Regions from separate parts of the Streptomyces sp. NPDC020801 genome, predicted to be linked through region 1. Evidence: riboswitches for the same ligand, from Rfam matches in the RefSeq annotation. Region 1 holds a riboswitch; the other holds the start of a gene.
The links. Region 1 has a riboswitch for glycine ahead of gcvP (aminomethyl-transferring glycine dehydrogenase). Riboswitches for the same ligand answer to the same signal wherever they lie in the genome.
Positions count from the first base shown of each region.

Region 2: it holds a riboswitch for glycine, as region 1 does, so the genes downstream of both, gcvT (glycine cleavage system aminomethyltransferase GcvT) here and gcvP (aminomethyl-transferring glycine dehydrogenase) in region 1, are expected to answer to the same signal.

Region 1 is NZ_JBIRST010000015.1:200,578-209,238, forward strand. It holds gene modB (molybdate ABC transporter permease subunit) at 1-637, shown strand, start outside; gene ACH4UM_RS28300 (ABC transporter ATP-binding protein) at 690-1,781, shown strand; gene ACH4UM_RS28305 (molybdopterin-binding protein) at 1,845-2,264, shown strand; gene gcvP (aminomethyl-transferring glycine dehydrogenase) at 2,315-5,200, opposite strand; glycine riboswitch at 5,377-5,471, opposite strand; gene ACH4UM_RS28315 (PRC-barrel domain-containing protein) at 5,585-5,968, shown strand; gene ACH4UM_RS28320 (DNA polymerase IV) at 5,975-7,396, opposite strand; gene ACH4UM_RS28325 (MerR family transcriptional regulator) at 7,483-8,127, opposite strand; gene ACH4UM_RS28330 (bifunctional nuclease family protein) at 8,314-8,661, opposite strand, start outside.
Region 2 is NZ_JBIRST010000012.1:238,072-246,732, forward strand. It holds gene ACH4UM_RS25270 (enhanced serine sensitivity protein SseB C-terminal domain-containing protein) at 43-837, opposite strand; gene ACH4UM_RS25275 (enhanced serine sensitivity protein SseB) at 1,011-1,802, opposite strand; gene ACH4UM_RS25280 (AAA family ATPase) at 2,350-3,060, opposite strand; glycine riboswitch at 3,233-3,333, shown strand; gene gcvT (glycine cleavage system aminomethyltransferase GcvT) at 3,491-4,630, shown strand; gene gcvH (glycine cleavage system protein GcvH) at 4,781-5,158, shown strand; gene glyA (serine hydroxymethyltransferase) at 5,187-6,449, shown strand; gene ACH4UM_RS25300 (L-serine ammonia-lyase) at 6,579-7,946, shown strand; gene ACH4UM_RS25305 (phosphatidylinositol-specific phospholipase C domain-containing protein) at 8,317-8,661, shown strand, end outside.

The DNA of each region.
Region 1 (8,661 bases):
GCTGTCCCTGATCACCGCCACCGCCGCCACCGCCGTGAGCCTGGTGCTCGGGGTCCCGCTGGCCTGGCTGCTGGCCCGCACCGACTTCCCCGGGCGCGGCTTCGTACGGGCCCTGGTGACGCTGCCGCTCGTCCTGCCGCCCGTGGTCGGCGGTGTGGCACTGCTGCTGGCGCTGGGGCGCAACGGTGTCGTGGGGCAGTGGCTGGACGCCTGGTTCGGCATCACGCTGCCGTTCACCACCGCCGGGGTGGTGGTCGCGGAGGCGTTCGTGGCGATGCCGTTCCTCGTCATCAGCGTCGAGGGCACGCTGCGGGCCGCCGACCCGCGCTACGAGGAGGCGGCCACCACTCTGGGCGCCTCCCGTTTCACCGCGTTCCGCTGGGTCACCCTGCCGCTGATCGCACCCGGCATCGCGGCTGGGGCCGTGCTGGCCTGGGCGCGGGCGCTCGGCGAGTTCGGCGCGACGATCACGTTCGCGGGCAACTTCCCCGGCCGTACCCAGACCATGCCCCTGGCCGTGTACCTGGCCCTGCAGAACGACCCGGCCGCGGCGATCGCCCTGAGCCTGGTGCTGCTGGCGGTGTCGATCGCGGTGCTCGCGGGCCTGCGGGACCGTTGGCTGAGGGCCGCTTCGTGAACCGGGCCGGGATGCTGCCCGTGAACCGCCGAACACCGTGGACGATCGCCTCATGACCGACATCGACGAGACCAAGACCGGCATCCGTGCCGACGGCAGGCCCGGCGAGGGCCTGGACGCCCGCCTCGTCGTCGACCGCGGCGTCTTCCGCCTCGACATCGCACTCGGCGCGGCCCCCGGCGACGTCGTGGCGCTCCTCGGGCCGAACGGCGCCGGCAAGACCACGGCCCTGCGCGCACTCGCCGGTCTGATCCCGCTCACCGACGGCCATCTGCGCCTGGACGGCGTCGCGCTGGACCGTACGCCGCCGGAGGCACGCCCGGTGGGCGTCGTCTTCCAGGACTATCTGCTCTTCCCGCATCTGTCCGCCCTGGACAACGTGGCGTTCGGACCGCGCTGTCAGGGCGCGAGCAAGGCCGAGGCCCGGACGCAGGCCGCCGAGTGGCTCGCCCGTATGGGCCTGGCCGACCAGGCCGGCGCGAAACCGCGCCGGCTCTCCGGCGGCCAGGCCCAGCGGGTGGCCCTCGCCCGCGCCCTGGCCACCTGCCCCCGGCTGCTGCTCCTCGACGAGCCGCTCGCCGCGCTGGACGCCCGTACCCGTCTGGAGGTGCGCGCCCGGCTCCGGCGGCATCTCGCCGAGTTCGAGGCGGTCGCCGTCCTGGTCACGCACGATCCGCTGGACGCGATGGTGCTGGCCGACCGGCTGGTCGTCGTCGAGCACGGCCGCGTCGTCCAGGAGGGCACCCCGTCCGCCATCGCCCGGCATCCACGGACGGACTACATCGCCCAGCTGGTGGGCCTGAACCTCTACCGGGGGCAGGCCGACGGCCACACCGTCCAGCTGGCGGCCGGTCCCGCCATCACCACCACCGAGGACCTGACCGGAGGTGTCTTCGTGGCGTTCCCGCCGGGCGCGGTCACCCTGTACCGGGAGCGCCCCTCCGGCTTGAGCGCACGCAATCTGTGGCGCTGCGAGGTCGCCGGTATGGAGACCCACGGCGACCAGATCCGCGCGGACCTGACCGGCGAACTCGCCCTGGCGGCCGACCTGACCACAGTCGCCGCCGCCGAACTCGGCCTCCACCCGGGCGCGCCGGTCTGGGCGACGGTCAAAGCGACGCAGACGCACGCCTACCCGGCTTGAGGCGCCGTTCCCCCTACGGTGGGTGATCATTCATCACGCTCCCCACCTCCGCGAGGCACGCCCATGAGCCTGAGCATCCGCAACCAGCTGCCCGGCACGATCACCGCAGTCACCTCCGGCGAGGCCATGGCCATCGTCCAGGTGAGTCTGGACATGGGCGGCCGGCTCACCGCCGCGATCACCCGGGAGGCCGCCGAGGACCTGGCCCTCGACGAGGGCACCCCCGTGCGCGCCCTGGTCAAGGCGACGGAGGTCGCCCTGGCCACGGGAGAGGTCGACGGCCTCTCCATCCGCAACCGGCTGCCCGGCACGGTCGCCGGCATCTCCGCCGGCGGCGCCATGGCCTCGGTCAAGATCGGTGTGGAAGGCGGCGAGCTCACCGCCGTGATCACCAGGGAGTCCGCCACCGATCTGGGCCTGTCGGCGGGCATGCGGGTCACCGCCCTGATCAAGTCGACCGAGGTCTCCCTGGCCACCGCGTGAGACGGCACGGGCCCCCGCCCGGGTCGGACGGGGGCCCGTGAGCCGCTCGCTCAGTCCTCGTACGCTTCCAGCGGCGGGCAGGAGCAGACCAGGTTCCGGTCGCCGAAGGCCTGGTCGATACGGCGCACCGGCGGCCAGTACTTGTCGGCGGCCGAGACCCCGGCGGGGAAGACGGCGTCCTCGCGGCTGTAGGCGTGGTCCCACTCGCCGCCGAGCGTGGCCGCGGTGTGCGGCGCGTTCCGCAGCGGGTTGTCCTCGGCCGGCCACTGGCCCGAGCCCACCTTCTCGATCTCGGCGCGGATGGCGATCATCGCCTCGCAGAACCGGTCCAGCTCGGCCAGGTCCTCGGACTCGGTCGGCTCGATCATCAGCGTGCCGGCCACCGGGAAGGACATCGTCGGCGCGTGGAAGCCGTAGTCGATCAGCCGCTTGGCCACGTCGTCCACGGTCACGCCGGTCGCCTTGGTCAGCGGCCGCAGGTCGATGATGCACTCGTGCGCGACCAGGCCGCCGGGGCCGGTGTAGAGCACCGGGTAGTGCGGCTCGAGGCGCTTGGCGATGTAGTTGGCGGACAGCACGGCCACCTGCGTGGCGCGCTTGAGGCCCTCGCCGCCCATGAGCCGGACGTACGCCCACGAGATCGGCAGGATGCCCGCCGAGCCCCAGGGCGCCGCCGAGATCGGGCCGACACCGGTCTCCGGACCGGCCGCGGGCTGCATGGGGTGGTTCGGCAGGTACGGCGCCAGGTGCGACCTTACGCCCACGGGACCGACGCCGGGACCGCCGCCGCCGTGCGGGATGCAGAACGTCTTGTGCAGGTTCAGGTGGGAGACGTCGCCGCCGAAGTGGCCCGGCTTGGCGAGGCCGACCAGGGCGTTGAGGTTGGCGCCGTCGACGTACACCTGGCCGCCGGCCTCGTGGACCTGGGCGCAGATGCCGGCGACGTGCTCCTCGAAGACGCCGTGCGTGGACGGGTAGGTGATCATCAGCACGGCCAGCTCGTCGCGGTACCGCTCGATCTTCGCCCGCAGGTCCTCGACGTCGATCTCGCCGTCCTCGGCGGTCCTGACGACGACGACCTTCATGCCGGCCATCGCGGCGCTGGCGGCGTTGGTGCCGTGCGCGGAGGACGGGATGAGGCAGACGGTGCGCTGGTCGTCGCCGTTGGCGCGGTGGTAGCCGCGCACGGCGAGCAGACCGGCCAGCTCGCCCTGCGATCCGGCGTTCGGCTGCAGGGAGACCTTGTCGTAGCCGGTGACCTCGGCGAGCCGCTCCTCCAGCTCACGGATCAGGGTGAGGTAGCCCTGCGCCTGCTCGGCGGGCGCGAAGGGGTGCAGCTGGCCGAACTCCGGCCAGGTCACCGGCTCCATCTCGGTGGTCGCGTTGAGCTTCATGGTGCAGGAGCCCAGCGGGATCATGCCGCGGTCGAGCGCGTAGTCACGGTCGGCCAGCCTGCGCAGGTAGCGCAGCATCGCCGTCTCGGAGCGGTGCTGGTGGAAGACCGGGTGAGTGAGGTAGGTGTCGGTGCGCAGCAGTCCCTCGGGCAGCACCTCATCGGCGGCGGCGTCCACCGCGTCGATGTCACCCGCGACGCCGAAGGCGGACCACACGGCACGGAGCTGGGCCCGCGCGGTGGTCTCGTCGCAGGCGATCGAGACGTGGTCGGCGTCGACCAGGTGCAGGTTGACGCCGGCCGCGCGGGCGGCGGCGGCGATCTGGGCGGCCCGGCCCTCGGCCTTGGCGGTCAGGGTGTCGAAGTAGGCACCGTGGACCACCTCGACACCGCCGGCCTTGAGGCCCTCGGCGAGGATCGTGGCGTAACGGTGGGTGCGCTGCGCGATGGCTTTCAGGCCCTCGGGGCCGTGGTAGACGGCGTACATGCCGGCCATGACGGCGAGCAGCACCTGGGCGGTGCAGATGTTGCTGGTGGCCTTCTCGCGGCGGATGTGCTGCTCGCGGGTCTGCAGGGCGAGGCGGTATGCCCTGTTGCCGTCGGCGTCGACGGAGACGCCGACCAGACGGCCGGGCAGGCTGCGGGCGAACTTCTCGTGTACCGCCATGTAGCCGGCGTGCGGGCCGCCGAAGCCCATCGGGACCCCGAAGCGCTGGGTGGTGCCGACCGCGATGTCCGCGCCGAGCTCGCCGGGCGACTTCAGCAGGGTGAGGGCCAGCAGGTCGGCGGAGACGGTGACCAGGGCGCCCAGCTCGTGCGCCTGGTCGATGACGGGCTTGAGGTCGCGTACGGCACCGGAGGCGCCCGGGTACTGCAGGAGCACGCCGTTGATCTCGCGCCCGGCGATGTCGGCCGGGATGCCCGCGCCGAGGTCGGCGACGACGACCTCGACGCCGGTCGGCTCGGCGCGGGTCTCGATCACGGCGATGGTCTGCGGCAGCGCGTCCGCGTCGACCAGGAAGAGGCCGTTCTTGTTCTTGCCCATGCGCCGGGACAGGGCCATCGCCTCGGCGGCGGCCGTGCCCTCGTCGAGGAGGGAGGCGCCCGAGGTCGGCAGGCCGGTGAGGTCGGCGACCATGGTCTGGAAGTTCAGCAGCGCCTCGAGCCGGCCCTGCGAGATCTCCGGCTGGTACGGCGTGTAGGCCGTGTACCAGGCCGGGTTCTCCATGACGTTGCGCAGGACGACGGGCGGCGTGAACGTCCCGTAGTAGCCGAGACCGATCATCGAGGCGAGGACCTGGTTGCGGTCGGCGAGGGAGCGCAGCTCGGCCAGCACCTCGGCCTCGGTGCGGGCGCCCGGCAGGTCGAGCGCATCGGCGTTCTTGATCACATCCGGCACCGCGGCGGCGGTGAGCTCGTCGAGCGAGCCGTAGCCGACCTGCGCGAGCATCTTGGCCCGGGCCTCGTGGTCGGGGCCGATGTGGCGCTGCTCGAAGGGGATGCCCTGTTCGAGTTCGGAGAGCGGAATGCGCTGGGTGGTCATTGCGGAGGCCTCCTGGTCTGACGCGACCTTCGAGGGACACCACGGCGCGGGTGTCCCGACGGCCTCCCCCTCTGTCATCTCAACCTGAGAGCTTCACCGGGCTGCCCGAGGGCTCCCGGCTTTCACCGTCGGTGAGAGCGGAAGCCGTCGACACCCGCCCTGCTTTCCAGAGTGACCTCGTCCGTGCGGTACGTGGGCCTGAGAGATTCCGGGGAGGATTTGCTCCTTCGGCGCCTCCGATGATGCTGGAGGACTCTCCCGCACGGGGTCAGCAGCCGCTGCCAGCGTACCAGCGGGCCGGGCGCACGGGTCTTCGAGTGGCCGCCCGGCCGAATGTGCTCTTTTGTAGTGCTTACGGAGGAGTCGCGACCAAGTGGAGGGACCGTGCACACCGAGATCGATCCGCGCAATCTGATCGGCCGCAAGGCGTTCGACCGCAATGGCCACAAGATCGGCACGGTGGACGAGGTCTACCTCGACGACGCGACCGGTGTGCCCGAGTGGGCGGCCATACGCACCGGCCTGTTCTCCCGGGACGCCTTCGTGCCCCTGGAGCCCAGCGAACTGGTGGAGGGCGCCCTGCGCGTCCCCTTCGACCGGGCCCTGATCAAGGACGCCCCCGACTTCGGCGTCGGCCGTCATCTGTCCCCGGAACAGGAACTGCAGCTCTACCACCACTACGGCCTCGACGTGGCCCCTCCCCCCACGCTCCCGGACCACGACTTCGGCAAACTCGCGGGCTCGGGCTCGGGCCCGGAGGAGGCCTGAAAAGGATCAGGAACGGGCCTCGGCCGGAGACTCGCCCCCGCCCGCCCCGGTGTCCGCGTCGGGCTCCGCCGCCGGCATGGCGGCTGGTTCGGCCGGTCTTCGGGTGACCAGGGGCAGCGGGTCCACCGGCTCCAGCGCCGGATCGGTCACGCGGAACGTCCGTACCCGGCCCGGCCCGGAGCCGGGGGTTTCGAAGCGGACGGTGACCCGGCCCAGGCCGCTGCCCTGTACCCAGCCGTGCCCGTACTCGGTGTGCCGTACGTCGTGGCCGGCGGGCCAGCGCCGTTCGGCGGGCGCCGGCTGCTCCTCGGCAGATTCGTCCGCCTGTTCTTCGGCAGGGCCCTCCACCCGGCCGCCCGCCGCCTGGGCGAACAGGTCCTCCTGGGTGTAGTCGGCGAGCCCGGTCACGCCCACGCCGAGCAGCCGCACACCGCCCGTCGTGTCCACGGAGTCCAGCAGCCGCGCCGCCGCCTCGCGCACCACCGCCGGGTCGTCGGTCGGCCCGCGCAAGGTCTCGGACCGGGTAAGGGTGGAGAAGTCGTACCGCCGCACCTTCAGCACGATGGTCCGCCCGGACAACCCTGCCCCCCGCAGCCGCCGTACGCACCGGTCGGCGAGCCGTTGCACCTCCAGGCCCACCCGGAGGCGGTCGTGGATGTCCACGTCGTAGGTGTCCTCGACGGACACCGACTTGGTCTCGCGCTCGGCGACGACGGGCCGCTCGTCGTGCGCGAGTGCCATGGCGTACAGCGCGTGCCCATGTGCCTTGCCCAGCAGCCGTACCAGCTCGTCCTCGCCCGCCTCGGCGAGCTCGTCGACGGTGTGGATCCCGGCCCGCCGCAGATGGTCGCCCGTCGCGGGTCCCACGCCCGGCAGGGTCCGCACCGGCATGGGCCCGAGCATGGCCCGCTCGGTGCCCGGCTCGATGAGCACCAGCCCGTCCGGCTTGGCCTGCTCCGAGGCGATCTTCGCGAGCATCTTGGAGGCGGCCAGCCCCACGGAGCCCGTCAGGCCCGTGGCGGCCCGGATTTCGGCGCGCAGTCTCCCCCCGACCAGCCGGGCCGACTCCGCGTCCCAGGCCGCTCCCCCGGCCTCCAGGTCCACGAACGCCTCATCGAGACTGAGCGGCTCCACCAGCGGCGACAGCGCCCGCAGCAGCGCCATCACCTGCTCGCTGATGGACCGGTAGAAGCCGAAGCGCGGCACCAGGTACGCGGCGTTCGGTGCCAGCCGCCGTGCCTGGGCCATCGGCATCGCCGAGTGCACACCGAAGACCCGGGCCTCGTACGACGCGGTGGCCACCACACCGCGCGGTCCGAGCCCGCCCACGACGACGGCCTTCCCGCGCAGGCTCGGCTTGGACGCCTGCTCCGCCGAGGCGAAGAAGGCATCCATGTCGAGATGCAGGATCGTGGGCGCGCTTCTCACATGTCCGATGCTGCACCACACCACTGACAATGGCCCCGCGTGGCCCGGCACTCGCCGAACCACCGGCCCGGGCTCCGCCTGCCGGGTCAGACCGCCCGGTTGCGCCGCCTGGCGAGTTCGTCGCCGGGATTGTGGCCCACCAGGGTCTCCCCGGTGTCGATGCGCTCGCCGTGCAACTGTGACAGCGCGCTCTCCACGTCACGCCACACCACGCCGACCGCGATGCCGAAGATGCCCTGGCCGCCCTGGAGCAGGGCGTGCACCTCGTCGGGCGAGGTGCACTCGTAGACGGTGGCGCCGTCGCTCATCAGCGTCATGCGCTCCAGGTCGCGAAAGCCGCGCTCGCGCAGGTGCTGAACAGCGGTACGGATGTTCTGCAACGACACGCCGGTGTCCAGGAACCGCTTGACGATCTTCAGAACGACGACGTCGCGGAAGCTGTACAAGCGCTGGGTGCCGGAGCCGTAGGCGGGCCGCACACTGGGCTCCACGAGGCCGGTGCGCGCCCAGTAGTCCAGTTGCCGGTAGGTGATCCCGGCGGCCGCGCAGGCCGTCGGACCGCGGTAGCCGATCTGCTCGGACGCCATGGACGTCGCCCCTCCGCCGCTCGGCACGGCCGTCGGTCGCTGCGGAGCGTGGTCGGCCGCGCCGCCGTGAAGCCGGTACGGGACGCCTGCCCCGACACCGCGTCCGGGGGCACCCCCAGCCGTACCGTCGCCGCTGCTTCTCACGCCGACCTCCGTCCTTGACCTGCCTCCTCGACGGTAGGCAGTCACCAGGGGTGCGTCAACGATCGCCACACTCGGCACGCCGAGTGATAATCACCCTAAGAGTGGTTTCCCGTGCCCCACCGCAGGGAACAGCTGGCCGAATGCGCTTGCGGGAGACCTCGGGACGCACTCGCCGGACGTCCGGGGTCACTGGTTGCTGGTGCCGAAGTCCTCCGGCGAGATCTGGTCGAGGAACTCGCGGAACTTCTCCACCTCGTCCTCCTGCTCGTCCGGGATCGCGATGCCCGCGTCGTCGAGCACCGTGTCACTGCCGTAGATCGGCGTCCCCGTCCGCAGGGCCAGCGCTATGGCGTCGGACGGGCGGGCGCTCACCTCGACCCCGCTCGCGAAGACCAGCTCCGCGTAGAAGACACCCTCACGCAGGTCCGTGATGCGCACCTCGGTGAGCTCCTGGCCGACGGCTTCCAGCACGTCCTTGAACAGGTCGTGGGTCAGCGGCCGCGCAGGGGCCATGCCCTGCTGGGCGAAGGCGAT
Region 2 (8,661 bases), on a different contig from region 1:
GGGGCGTGAAGAGCGTGGCGAGCGGCCCCGGCCACGCCCCCGTCAGTAACCGCCCCGGGCCGGCGGGTAGCCGTACCCCGTCGCCGGTGACTGGGCCGGGGCGACGTGGGCCTCACGGTCGTAGAACGGGCGGGAGTTGGCGCGCAGCCACATCGCGACCGGGTCGTACTCGTCGGACATCGCCACGGTGGACACCGGCAAACCGTCCGGGACCGCGCCGATGGACTGCTGCATCATCGCCCGCACCGAGTCGACGGCCGGCGGCGAGGTCTCGTACACATCCAGGCCGATCGCGAGATACGGCGCTCCGAGCGCGGGCTGCACCCAGGCGCGGCGCAGGGCGCGGACCGCCGGCGTGCGGTGGGCGTTCTGCGTGAGCAGGGCGTAGAAGTGCGGGATCTCGATGGCCGGTTCGGACAGCCGGAGCGGGCCGGCCGGCTGGCGGTCCAGGCCGGTGGCCATGCGGCGCAGATCCAGCCAGGGGATGCCGACGCCGCCACCCGGCGCGTGCGGGTTCAGCCACAGGCCGTAGTGATCGGGGTAGAGGGTGCGGGCCACGTCGAGGCCGTCCACCACCTCGTACGACCGGTTCCAGCCACTCGCCGAGAGCTCCTGGGCCGAGGTGACGCAGGGGGCGTAGCCGTGGCCGTCGACCTCCATGTGGCCGTACTGGGCGTCCGGCGAGCCGGCCTGGCCGTGCCACAGCAGCATCCAGACCTGACCGGCGGACGGGGCCGCGAGGGCGCGCAACAGCGCCTCGTAGGCGTCGTAACGCCCGGGCGTCACCTGGCGCAGCATCTGCTCGACCTGCCCGGCCGCGGTGCCGCTGGCGCTCACTTGTACCGCCCCTCCATACAACCAACGTTCCGACCGAGCCGTGCGACTAGCTTAAGCCGCCGCCCGGGAGCCCGGGACGCGCCGTCCGCCGGCGACCCCGGATCGTCCTGGCCGATACCGCCACACTTCGGCGCAGCCGCATACCGGCACGGCCCCGCCCCCTCGCGGTGCCGTCAGTGGCCGTGCCGGTAGAACGGCCGGACCTGGTCCCGCATCCAGTCGGCCACCGGGTCCTGGGCCACGTCCAGCAGGACCAGGTTGACCGGCCACTTGACCGGGACCCGCGTCAGGGCGCGGCCCAGGGCGTCCAGGGGGCGGGCCCTCAGGTCGCCCTCCCACTGGGACAGCTCGACACCTATGAACATCACCGGGTCGGCCGTCTCGATGGCGGCCAGACAGCGGCGGGCCGCCAGGACCACACCCGTCCCCGCGAACTCCGCGGAGGCGGCGGCGAGGAAGTCCACCGGGTCGTCCTGCCAGTCGGGTTCGAAGAGACGGACGCGGCCGCCGCCCGCGGGGCCGTCCAGCGGGGTGCGGCCCGCCCGGCACAGTTCGGCCACGGCCGGCGGCGGCAGCGGGAGGCCGACGACGCCGTCCGGGTTGATCGCGATACCGGCCTGCGGCGGGAGCCCGCGGGCGAACTCCACGGCGGGGGCGATGGTGTACGGCATGTGGGAGCCGGCGACCTGGCGGAACTGCTCCTCGGAGCTGAACACCGGCACATACGCCTGGCCGTCGATCTCCAGCGTGGGCAGGTCCAGCGGACCGCCCTGCGGGCCACGTCCATTGGGCAGCGGCACCCAGAGGAAGCTGCGGGCGAGCACCTCGACGATCCGGGCGCCGGCCGACGGGATGCCGAGGGATGCCGACAGGACCTCCTCCAGCTCGTTGCCGGGCCATCCGCCGTGCGGGTGGGGGTGCGCCTGTGCCGGGAAGTCCGCGGAGAAGTCCGCCGGGAAGTCCATCTGCCTACCGCCTGCTGAGAACCACTGCTGTGACCGAAAGGCTATCGGGTGCGGACGCGGACGCCCGTGGCGCGCGCTCCCTGGTACGGAGCCGTGACCGCATCCGGAGCGGGACGGTCCCCGCACACCCCGCGCGGAGCCACGCCAGGCCCGCCCGCCACGCCCGCGCGCCGCGCCCTGTGCGGAGCCGTACACGCAGACCCTCCGGGGCCACGCGACACCGGCACACCTGACGGGACCGTACGCACGCGTGCCGTGCGGGACCACCCCTCCGCACCCGCTGCGGGACCTCGCCCGTGCCCCCTCGCGCATGAGCGCATGACCGCCTGACCGCCTGACCGCCTGACCGCCGACTTGACCGCTTGACCGCTTGACCGCCGGCGTGTGCCTTCCGACGGGTCCGGGCCGCGTGCCCACGGCCCCTCCCCCAGGACCACGCACGCCCGCCCGCGCGCAAAGCCGCACCCGCGCAATCCGTCCTCATCCCTATACCTGTCCCTATCCCTATCACCGTCCCTATCCCTATCCCTGTCCCTGTCCCTGTCCCTCACCTCGTGAAGCCGATGCGCCGGAGGCCGGTCGCCGCGGTCCGGTCCAGCAGGGTCGCCGAGGCGCAGCCCGGCGGGAAGCCGCCTCGCTCCGCTGCGTTCAGCAGGCGGGTGGCGGCTCGGCGGTGGCGGAGGAAGGCGTAGCGGGAGACGCCGCGGCCGCGCTCGCGCTGGCCGGACAGGGCGGTGTCGGGGGTGACGTCCAGCAGAAGCAGATGCAGCGTGCCGCCGCGGCGGTGGGCGGCGCGGGCCAGCCAGGCCCGGACCCAGGCCTGGGTGCCGCAGTCGTGGACCACGACGCCCTCGCCGGTACGCAGGGCGCGCCGCAGACCCGCGTAGTGGGCGAGGCGGACCAGGGGGCGGTAGGCCGTGTAGGGGAGGTACGGCGCCAGTCGGGCGTCCCATCGATCGCGGGTGTCCTGGGAGTCGATCCGGGTGCCGGGCACCGCCCGCCGCATCAGCGTCGACTTGCCGCTGCCGGGCAGGCCCGTGACCACGACGACGTCGCGCGGGCCGAAGAGCAGCGCGCGCGGGCCGCGGCCGGCCGGCCGCCCGCGCAGATCGCGGACCACCGGCCCGGGCGTCCCCGCCCGCTCGCCGCTCCGCGGCGTCCCCGCCGGGACGCCGGGCCGCCGGGGCAGGGCGAGGACCCGCTCGGGCAGTGCGAGGGCCTGACTCGTCGCGTACGCCGGGGTCCTGTTCACCGTCATCGTCCTCCCCTGGGGTGGTGACAGTTCACCTCCCCGTCGAGTGTAAAGAGAAGGTAATGCGAGGTGTACAGCCGTTTCGTGCGCGTACGGCCACAGGCCGGTTACAAGTGCCGCTCTGCCACAAGCGCGCCGGGCGTGCAATGATGTCCGCGCCAACTGCATACCGGCCGCTTGAATCCGCGCGGGAGAGTTCCCAGCCAGCCGTCTCGCTGGGACGCCGAAGGAGCAAGTCCCTCCCTTGAATCTCTCAGGCCCCGTTACCGCGCGGGCGAGGCACATCTGAAAAGCGGGCCGCTGCCGCAGTGGCTCCACCCAAGGTGCAAACCGTGATCGTCCGTCCTACGGCGGTCATGGCGAACCTCTCAGGTTCCGATGACAGATGGGGAGGACACGAGATCCGTCCTCGCCGTCATGCCTTGGAGACCGACCGATGAGCAGTACCGAATCCCATCAGCCGTCCCATCAGCTCCGTCATACCGCGCTCGACGCGCTGCACCGCTCGCTCGGGGCGACGATGACCGACTTCGCCGGCTGGGACATGCCGCTGCGCTACGGCTCCGAACGCGACGAGCACCTCGCCGTGCGCACGAGGGCCGGTCTCTTCGACCTGTCCCACATGGGCGAGATCACCGTCACCGGCCCGCAGGCCGCCGCGCTGCTCGACTACGCCCTGGTCGGCAACATCGCCTCCGTGGGTGTCGGCCGCGCCCGCTACACCATGATCTGCCGGGAGGACGGCGGCATCCTGGACGACCTGATCGTCTACCGGCTGGCCGAGACCGAGTACATGGTCGTCGCCAACGCCTCCAACGCCCAGGTCGTGCTCGACGCGCTCACCGGGCGGGCGGCCGGCTTCGACGCCGAGGTCCGCGACGACCGGGACGACTACGCCCTGATCGCCGTGCAGGGCCCCGAGTCCCCCGGGATCCTGAAGTCGCTCACCGACGCCGACCTGGACGGACTGAAGTACTACGCGGGTCTGCCCGGCACGGTCGCCGGCGTCCCCGCCCTGATCGCGCGCACCGGATACACCGGCGAGGACGGCTTCGAGCTGTTCGTCGCCCCGGCCGACGCCGAGAAGCTGTGGCAGGCTCTGACCGACGCCGGCGCGGGCGCCGGACTCGTCCCGTGCGGGCTGTCCTGCCGCGACACGCTGCGCCTGGAGGCGGGCATGCCGCTGTACGGGCACGAGCTGACGACCGGGCTGACCCCCTTCGACGCGGGTCTCGGCCGGGTGGTCAAGTTCGAGAAGGAGGGCGACTTCGTCGGCCGCGAGGCCCTGCAGGCCGCCGCCGAGCGCGCCGCCTCGCAGCCGCCGCGCGTGCTCGTCGGCCTGGTCGCCGAGGGGCGCCGGGTGCCCCGCGCGGGATACCCGGTCGTCGCCGCCGGCCAGGTGATCGGCGAGGTCACCTCCGGCGCCCCCTCCCCCACCCTGGGCAAGCCGATCGCCATGGCGTACGTCGACGCCGCGCACGCCGCGCCGGGCGCGCCAGGTGTCGGCGTGGACATCCGGGGCAGCCACGAGCCGTACGAGGTCGTGGCGCTGCCCTTCTACAAGCGGCAGAAGTGACACCGTCGTAGCCGGCCGGGCGTGACGTGGAGCAGTACAGCCCGTACCTCCCGTAAACCGCGTACACCCGTACCTTCCCCCTTGGTCACGCACGTCCCTTTCGCAGTCCCTCATCCACCAGCACTCCCCGCGTACAGGAGAATTCAGGACATGAACAACCCCCAGCAGCTGCGCTACAGCAAGGAGCACGAGTGGCTGTCGCCCGCCGAGGACGGCGTCGCGACGGTCGGCATCACGGAGTTCGCGGCCAACGCGCTCGGCGATGTCGTCTACGCCCAGCTCCCGGAGGTCGGCGACACGGTGAGCGCGGGCGAGACCTGCGGTGAGCTGGAGTCGACCAAGTCGGTGTCCGACCTGTACTCCCCGGTCAGCGGTGAGGTCACCGAGATCAACGAGGACGTGGTGAACGACCCGTCGCTGGTGAACTCCGCGCCCTTCGAGGGTGGCTGGCTGTTCAAGGTGCGCGTCTCGGAGGAGCCGGCCGACCTGCTCTCCGCCGAGGAGTACGCCGCCGAGACCACCGGCTGAGGGCGGACGGAAGCACATGACTGAGCAGATGACCGTTCTCAACACGCCCCTGCACGAGCTCGATCCGGACGTGGCCGCCGCGGTCGACGCCGAGCTGCACCGCCAGCAGTCCACGCTCGAGATGATCGCCTCGGAGAACTTCGCCCCCGTCGCGGTCATGGAGGCGCAGGGCTCGGTCCTCACCAACAAGTACGCCGAGGGCTACCCGGGCCGCCGCTACTACGGCGGCTGTGAGCACGTCGACGTGGTCGAGCAGATCGCCATCGACCGCATCAAGGAGCTGTTCGGCGCCGAGCACGCCAACGTACAGCCGCACTCCGGCGCCCAGGCGAACGCCGCCGCGATGTTCGCGCTGCTCAAGCCCGGCGACACGATCATGGGTCTGAACCTCGCGCACGGCGGCCACCTGACCCATGGCATGAAGATCAACTTCTCCGGCAAGCTCTACGACGTCGTCGCCTACCACGTGGGCGAGGACGGCCTGGTCGACATGGCCGAGGTGGAGAAGCTGGCGAAGGAGTCCAGGCCGAAGCTGATCGTGGCCGGCTGGTCGGCGTATCCGCGGCAGCTGGACTTCGCCGCGTTCCGCCGGATCGCCGACGAGGTCGGCGCGTACCTGATGGTCGACATGGCGCACTTCGCGGGCCTGGTCGCGGCGGGTCTGCACCCGAACCCGGTGCCGCACGCCCACGTGGTCACCACCACGACGCACAAGACGCTGGGCGGCCCGCGCGGCGGTGTGATCCTGTCCACGGCCGAGCTGGCGAAGAAGATCAACTCCGCGGTCTTCCCCGGTCAGCAGGGCGGTCCGCTGGAGCATGTGATCGCCGCCAAGGCAGTGGCCTTCAAGGTCGCGGCGAGCGAGGACTTCAAGGAGCGCCAGCGGCGTACCCTGGAGGGCGCCCGCATCCTGGCCGAGCGCCTGGTGCGGGACGACGTCCGGGCGGTCGGTGTGGACGTGCTGTCCGGCGGCACGGACGTGCACCTGGTCCTGGTCGACCTGCGCGACTCGGAGCTGGACGGCCGGCAGGCCGAGGACCGCCTCCACGAGGTCGGTATCACGGTCAACCGCAACGCCATCCCGAACGACCCTCGCCCGCCGATGGTCACCTCGGGCCTCAGGATCGGCACCCCGGCCCTGGCGACCCGCGGCTTCACCGCCGAGGACTTCGCCGAGGTCGCGGACGTCATCGCCGAGGCGCTGAAGCCGTCCCACGACGCCGACGCGCTGAAGGCCCGGGTGACGGCCCTGGCCGACAGGCACCCGCTGTACCCGGGTCTGAACAAGTAAGTCACCGCTCAAGGCACCGCGCACGGCCCGAGGACCACACTCCGTGCGCGGTGCCCGCCCCGCCGCCACCCCGGCGCCCCCGCACCACCGCCGTACCACCCCGCAGCACCGCTGCATTGAGGAGTCACCGTGGCCATCTCGGTCTTCGACCTGTTCTCGATCGGCATCGGCCCGTCCAGCTCCCACACGGTCGGCCCGATGCGGGCGGCCGGCCTGTTCGCCCGCCGGCTGCGCAACGAGGGCCTGCTGGAGCGGACCGCGTCGGTGCGCGCGGAGTTGTACGGCTCGCTCGGCGCGACCGGCCACGGCCACGGCACCCCGAAGGCGGTGCTGCTCGGCCTGGAGGGCGACTCGCCCCGCACGGTCGACGTGGAGACGGCGGACGAGCGGGTGGAGGGGATCAAGGCCTCGGGCCGGCTCCGCCTCCTCGGCGAACGCGAGATCGCGTTCTCCTTCGACGACGACATGGTCCTGCACCGCCGCGAGGTGCTCCCCTACCACGCCAACGGCATGACCCTGTGGGCATACGACGCCTCGGGGGCCGAGCTGCTCACGAAGACGTACTACTCGGTGGGCGGCGGCTTCGTCGTGGACGAGGACGCGGTGGGTGCCGACCGCATCAAGCTCGACGACACGGTCCTGAAGTACCCCTTCCGCACGGGCGACGAGCTGCTGCGCCTGACGAAGGAGACGGGCCTGTCGATCTCCTCCCTCATGCTGGAGAACGAGCGGGCCTGGCGCACCGAGGAGGAGATCCGCGAGGGGCTGCTGGAGATATGGCGGGTGATGCAGGCGTGCGTGGGGCGCGGCATGACCCGTGAGGGCATCCTGCCGGGCGGCCTCAGGGTGCGCCGCCGCGCCGCGGTCACCGCGCGCCAGCTGCGCGCCGAGGGCGACGCCACGGCCCGCGCGATGGAGTGGATCACGCTCTACGCGATGGCGGTGAACGAGGAGAACGCGGCCGGCGGCCGGGTCGTGACCGCCCCGACGAACGGCGCGGCCGGCATCATCCCGGCGGTCCTGCACTACTACATCAACTTCATCCCCGGCGCCGACGAGGACGGCGTGGTCCGCTTCCTGCTCGCCGCGGGCGCGATCGGCATGCTGTTCAAGGAGAACGCCTCCATCTCCGGCGCCGAGGTCGGCTGCCAGGGCGAGGTCGGCTCCGCCTGCTCGATGGCGGCGGGTGCCCTCGCCGAGGTCCTCGGCGGCACGCCCGAACAGGTGGAGAACGCCGCCGAGATCGGCATGGAGCACAACCTCGGCCTCACCTGCGACCCGGTCGGCGGCCTGGTCCAGATCCCCTGCATCGAGCGCAACGGCATGGCCGCGGTCAAGGCCGTCACGGCCGCCCGCATGGCGATGCGCGGCGACGGCTCGCACAAGGTGTCCCTGGACAAGGTCATCAAGACCATGAAGGACACCGGCGCCGACATGTCGGTGAAGTACAAGGAGACGGCCCGGGGCGGGCTGGCCGTGAACATCATCGAGTGCTGAGGACTTGGGCCCTGACCAGCGCGTTCAATTCTCTCCTCGTCCTGTGCGACCCCGCCATCCGCGTGCTCGGGATCTGACCCCGCAACACCTCCCCGCACGAGGTCTGCGACATCGAATCCGTCAGCCTCATGTCGAGGCGGGGTGAAGGACGCCGAGGGGCTGAACACCCGGCATGGCTCAGCCGGGCGTCTGCCTCGGCCCCTGGGCCGCCGACGCGGTATGTCATCGAGTGCGGCGTGGGCCCGCCCGCCCGGCGGCACTGAACATCGTCGAACGCCGAAGTGGTTCCTGTTCCCCCAGGGGCTACCGCACAGTAACCACTTACCCCTACGCTGCCGCCGACTCGGCGACAGCGAAGGGGAGTTGACCCATGCGTGTGGCAAGACGACTGGCGGCGCTGCTGGGAGCCGCCGCGCTGCTGTTGGTGGTGCCCGGAAACGCCCGTGCGTCGGCGCCCAAGTTCTCGCAGACGACGGCGATCGGTACGCACAACGCCTACGACAAGGCCAAGTACACGTACTTCGCGCAGGCGCTGGACTCCGGCGCCTCGCTGCTGGAACTCGACGTCTACACGGATCCGTTGAGCCGGCGCTGGCGGGTCAGCCACAGCAACCCGCTGGGCGACGACAACAACTGCGAGGCCGCGAAGTCCCCGGCCGAGCTGTACAGCAAGAGCCGCAACCAGGACCTCGGCAGCTGTCTGGACAACATCGCC